2 regions of the Roseburia sp. genome follow, and region 2 is predicted to be linked to the other one. Evidence: predicted binding sites of a transcription regulator. Region 2 holds the regulator's gene; the other holds the start of a gene.
The links. Region 2 encodes Rex, which represses fermentation and respiration genes when NADH is low (regulators of the CRP and FNR family bind a similar motif). Its sites were predicted from a motif close to ATTGTTAANTANTTAACAAT; they were not measured.

Region 1 (3,207 bases), on a different contig from region 2:
ATCTCCTTCGTTCATTTCAGCAACTGCTTTTGTAGCCGCCTCACCTGTTACATTGTAATCAGATACGAAGTTTACTTTTTTGCCAAGTTTCTCAGAAAGTTTCTCAGCTACCGGAGCTAAAGACTCGTCTTCGTTTGGTCCGTTTTTTACTTTTCCAAGATGTGAACAGAGAATTACTTTTCCACCATCGTTGATTAATTTCTGGATGGTAGGAAGAGCTGCGTTGATACGTGTCTCATCTGTGATTTTTCCATCTTTTAACGGAACGTTGAAATCACATCTTACAAGTACTCTTCTTCCTTTTACATTAATGTCGTCTACAGATTTTTTGTTTAATGACATAATATATGTCCTCCTTTTATATAATTGGGGTATAAAAACAGGCCCGGTCCAATAGGACCGGACCTGCTAAAAGTCGCATATAGTTATCGTAACCCGTCGATTATGCTAACTCACTGAAGTATTTGATTGTACGAACCATCTGAGATGTGTAAGAATTCTCGTTGTCATACCATGAAACAACCTGAACTTCGTACTGGTCATCAGATACCTGATTAACCATTGTCTGAGTTGCATCGAATAATGAACCAAATCTCATTCCTACGATATCGGAAGAAACGATCTCATCCTCGTTGTAACCGAAAGACTCGTTAGCTGCTGCTTTCATAGCTGCATTGATGTCTTCTTTTGTTACTCCAGCTTTCTTAACAACTGCTGTTAAGATTGTTGTAGAACCTGTTGGGGTTGGTACACGCTGAGCAGATCCGATTAATTTACCGTTTAACTCTGGGATAACAAGACCGATTGCTTTTGCAGCACCTGTGCTGTTAGGAACGATGTTAACTGCTGCTGCACGTGATCTTCTTAAATCACCTTTTCTCTGAGGTCCATCAAGAGTCATCTGATCACCTGTGTAAGCATGGATTGTTACCATGATACCAGACTGGATCGGAGCATATTTGTTTAATGCATCTGCCATTGGTGCTAAGCAGTTTGTTGTACAGGAAGCTGCTGAAATGATTGTATCAGAAGCTTTTAATGTCTCGTGGTTTGTATTATAAACGATAGTAGGAAGGTCATTTCCTGCTGGAGCAGAGATAACAACTTTTCTAGCACCTGCATTGATGTGAGCCTGTGCTTTTTCTTTGCTTGTATAGAAACCGGAGCACTCTAATACAACGTCAACTTTTAAATCTCCCCATGGGCAGTTGTTTGCATCTGGGAATGCGTAGATTTTGATCTCTTTACCGCAAACGATGATAGAATCATCTGTTGAAGATACTTCATCAGCATGCTCATATTTACCCTGAGATGAATCATATTTTAACAAGTGTGCTAACATTTTAGGACTTGTTAAATCGTTGATTGCTACTACTTCATATCCTTCTGCTCCAAACATCTGTCTGAAAGCAAGACGACCAATACGGCCAAAACCATTGATTGCTACTCTTACTGCCATTTTTAATTCCTCCTAGAATTTGTAAATGTGATAACTTGATGGGACTTATGCCCGTCCCAAGCTTCCTTTATTTTAACCAATTTCTTTTGAAAGTTCAAGCCTTTTTCTCTACTTTATTCTGTGTTTGTTAAATTTTTCACTATATGCAATTTTCCGGTCGTTTTTTCATGAATTTTATACAAAATATACAAATATGACTTCTTTTCTTTTGTGGGATAGGCTATACTATATCATAAGCTACTTACCAAATGTTGGTTTGTTTATGAAATAAATCGCCCCGGGAGTTTGACACATTGAAATGCAAAAACGTACCGCAAAGCCTTGAAATAGACTTATTTTTTTGTCAAATTTTTATTTTTATTATATAGTAATATTTGGTGATATGTTGTATAATGGTGACAGAGGTGATTATTGTGCGTATAACAACATCAAAATCAAAAAATTCTGAGTCCTTTTACATCACTCAGTCCTATACAAATGCCAATGGGAAAAGTACTTCCAAAACCATCCGAAAATTAGGTACATTAGCTGAATTATCAGCGCAGCTCCACACGGATCGTGACGGAGTTGTTGAATGGGCAAATGAACAAGCTCGTCTTGAAACACTGAAATATAAAAGTGAAAAAGAGGATGCTACTGTCATGATCCCATTTCATTCCAACAGACTCATGGACTATAATAAGCAGAAACTTTTTTCTGGCGGATATCTTTTTCTTCAGTCTATTTACTATGGGCTTAAGCTCGATTCTATCTGCCGAAAAATCAAAAGCCGACATAAATTCGAGTATGATCTTAATGCGATTTTATCTGATTTAATTTATACAAGGGTCCTGGAACCTTCCAGCAAAAGTTCTTCTTTCCGAGCAGCAAAACAGTTCCTTGAGCCTCCCACTTATGAACTTCATGATGTGTACCGAGCTCTTTCTGTTCTTGCTTCTGAAATGGATTTTATTCAATCAGAAGTTTATAAAAATAGCTTTTTTCTCGGTGACAGAATGGATCGGATCCTTTATTATGATTGCACAAACTACTACTTTGAAATCGAACAGGAAAATGGAGATAAAAAATACGGAAAAAGCAAAGAGCACCGTCCGAATCCCATTATTCAAATGGGTCTCTTTACGGATGGTGACGGAATACCTTTGGCTTTCTCACTCTTTCCTGGAAACCAAAATGAGCAGAAATCCTTAAAACCTTTAGAAACAAAGATTCTCCAACAATTCGGCTGTGATAAGTTTATCTATTGCAGTGACGCCGGACTTGCTTCTGAGGATAACCGTGTTCTTAATCACATGGGACAGAGGGCATTTATTGTCACTCAGTCCATCAAAAAGCTGCCTGCTGAAGACCGGGCATGGGCTTTAAAGAAAACTGGCTTTAAACGTCTCTCAGATGATAAACCTGTTGACCTCACAAAACTGACAGATGATGACAAGAACCAGCTTTATTATAAAGACGAACCATTTACAACAAAAAAACTGGATCAAAGATTGATCATAACCTACTCCCCTAAATATGCCGCTTATCAGAAATCCATCCGTGCGGAGCAGATCTGTCGGGCAGAAAAAATGGTTGCAAATGGCTCTCTAAAAAAACAGCGCAAAAATCCAAATGATCCTGCAAGATTTGTAAATAAGGTAGCTGTAACCAACGAAGGAGAAAAAGCTAATATCCACTATTATCTCGATACGGATAAGATTGCTGAAGAAGAAATGTATGACGGGCTTTATGCGGTATGTACAGACCTG
Region 2 (3,207 bases):
GTTCCATATTCTAACACAAAATTTAATATCTGTGCAGCAGTTTTTTCTTTCCCAAGCCCGGGACCTGCCACAATGGCATCTGCCCAATCAAAAGCCTCCTGTAATACAGCCTTCCCCGGAGCAGCATTTTTATCATAAGTAGTAAGAACCGCCTCTGGAACACAGCTCTGTAAAATAATCCTGTTTTCTTCCGGCGTCAGCACACGCACCAGACCGCATCCTGTGGCGTAAGCAGCTTTTGCAGATAAAACTGCCGCCCCTGCCATATTGACACTTCCTGCGATCAGCAAAAGTTTTCCATAGCTTCCTTTATTAGAATGACTTTTTCTCTCCGGGAGCAGCAATAAATCTTTCGTTTCCAATGCCATTACTGACGGTGTCTCTCCCAGCCAGCTTTCTTTCGTGATACCGATATCACATACGATCACTCTGCCGGCATATTCATTTCCCGGCCAGAGAATACTGCCTAATTTCGCAAATGCGAATGTGATCGTGATATCTGCACGAAATGCCATACCAAGGACAGCACCTGTATCTGCAGAAATTCCGGATGCAATATCCACTGCCACTTTTTCTCCCGGAAGTGTATTCATACAACATAATATATCTGCATAAGTACCAGTCACGTCTCTCGACAACCCTACACCAAATAGTGCATCTATGACAGTTGTTGGTCTGATCTGTTCCGGTAAATCCGTATAGACAGGAACACCATATGCATTTAAAATATCCTGCTGGATTCTGTTTTGCTCCGAGCAATGATCTTTATTTCCAGCAAAAACAACTGTAACAGTATGTCCCTCCAGAAATAAAAGGCGGGCGATCGCAAAACCATCTCCACCATTATTTCCGCTGCCGCATACGATAAGAACTTCTGAGAGATCAACCTTTTGCTTATGGAGTTCATTTACAAATGTTATTGCTGCATGCTCCATCAGAAGAAGTCCCGGAACTTTAAAATGTAAAACGGTATTTACGTCATATTTTTGCATTTCCCTGCTGTTTACAAGATACTTCATGATAATAAGCCCCCTGTTATAAGCAAAAAACGCCGCACAAAGATCTGTGCGGCAGCTAATTGCTTCCTGAATTTATGGCACCCTTTTCAGTTGCCGTTTTTTTCTGCTTTTTTGTTTCTGACAATGTTGTAAGATAACTGCATCAAACTGTCGGAAAGATGTACATTCTCTACAACAACATTTTTATCAATGAGCTCCAGGTCTACATGCGCAAAATTCCAGATTGCGCGGATTCCAAGTCCGACTAGTCTGTTTGCAATGGCATCAGCCTTTTCCTTTGGCATAGTAAGCGCCGCAATATCCACCTGATTTTCTGCACAGAAACTCTCTAATTCATCCAGCATGCGGATTTTGATTCCACGCACGGTCACACCGTCCAATGCAGGATTTACATCAAACAGTCCTATGATCACAAAACCAAGTTTTTCAAATTTCACATAGTTTGTAAGTGCCTGTCCAAGATTACCTGCACCCACCACAATAATATTGTGTCTTTCATTTAAACCTAATATCTTACCGATTTCCTCATATAAAAACTTTACATTATAACCATAACCCTGCTGGCCAAAACCACCAAAATTATTCAGATCCTGTCTGATCTGGGATGCGGTCACATTCATTCGTTTACTCAGATCATTGGATGATATACGTTCTACACCGGCATCTAAGAGTTCTCCGAGGTAGCGGTAATAACGCGGCATTCTCCGGATAACTGCCTGTGATATTTCTTTTTCCTGCACAAAAGGTTCCACCTTTCTTACGTTCTCTCGTTTATTATAGTGATTTCCCCTGTGTCTGTCAATGTGTGAAAAATTTAACTATCTTTTTTCAATAAGATATTTTCTGCTTTGTCAGGAAATATCATCAATCAGTTCCATCTAACTGCATTGACAGCTCTTCCCAGGTTTCATAGCAGGTTTCCAGTCGTTCCCTGCACTCCTGCTGTCTTGCTGCAAGCTCATTTAATTTTGCGGAATTAACTGCGTTTTCCGGCTTTGCACATTCTTCATCGATCATGCTTATTTCACTTTCAAGTGCGGCAATCTCTTCCTCGGCTTTTTTTAAACTGTTTTCAATTTTACGAATCCTTGCCTGCTCTGCTTTTTGTGCCTGCCAGTCGAGCTTATTAACGGCATCATCCTGTTTCTTAGGCTGCACATCTGAAGTTTCTGGCTGTTTCACATACAACTGCGTCATAATATCATGTTTTTCCAGATAATAATCATAATTTCCGATATAATTTACAATTGTTTCACCTGTCAGCTCCAGGATTCTTGTTGCTGTCTGATTGATAAAATAGCGGTCATGTGAAACAAAAAATACCGTTCCTGTATACTGGTTTAATGCAGATTCCAAAATTTCCTTGGATGTAATGTCCAGATGGTTTGTCGGCTCATCTAAAATAAGAAAATTAGCATCTGAAAGCATCAGTTTTGCCAGGGAGACACGGCCTCTTTCACCACCGCTTAAATCTGAGATCCGCTTAAACACATCATCATTTGTAAATAAAAAGGCTGCCAGTACATTGCGGATCTTTGTGTTATTCAGCTCTGGATAAGCATCTGAGATCTCTTCAAATATGGTTTTATCCATATGTAAAAGCTGATGTTCCTGATCGTAATATCCAATGTGAACATTCGAACCAAGTGTTACCGTACCACCATCTGCCTGTATCAGATTATTGATGATCTTTAAGATGGTCGTTTTCCCGGTTCCGTTATTGCCGATCAGTGCTACCCGCTCCCCACGTTTAATCTCGAATGAGATATCCGAAAACAATGTAACCGGCGGATATGATTTTGCAAGACCTGACACCGTAAGGACATCATTTCCGCTGACCACATTTGGCTCTAACACGATCTTAATGTCTGTATTGTCCTCAACCGGTTTTTCAATACGTTCTATCTTGTCTAACATCTTTTCGCGGCTCTCCGCACGCTTGATGGATTTTTCACGGTTAAACGATTTTAACTTTGTGATAACTTCTTCCTGATGTCTGATCTCACGCTGCTGATTATAATATTGTTTTAACAGATCTTCACGGACTTTTGCTTTCTTCTTCGCAAAATCCGAGTAATTTCCCTGATATACATACGCTTTATGCTGGAAAATCTCTACAACTTTTGTGACAACGCGATCCAGGAAATAACGGTCATGTGCTACGATCACAACAGCCCCTTTGTAAGCC

Region 1: the regulator Rex is predicted to act here: its motif matches at 1,583-1,602, upstream of gap (type I glyceraldehyde-3-phosphate dehydrogenase).

What each region holds. Positions count from the first base shown of each region.
Region 1 is NZ_JBGLEJ010000004.1:126,428-129,634, forward strand. It holds gene pgk (phosphoglycerate kinase) at 1-342, opposite strand, end outside; gene gap (type I glyceraldehyde-3-phosphate dehydrogenase) at 443-1,459, opposite strand; gene ACDD58_RS03975 (IS1634 family transposase) at 1,852-3,207, shown strand, end outside.
Region 2 is NZ_JBGLEJ010000005.1:669,656-672,862, reverse strand. It holds gene ACDD58_RS14515 (NAD(P)H-hydrate dehydratase) at 1-1,019, opposite strand, end outside; gene ACDD58_RS14510 (redox-sensing transcriptional repressor Rex) at 1,106-1,759, opposite strand; gene abc-f (ribosomal protection-like ABC-F family protein) at 1,884-3,207, opposite strand, start outside.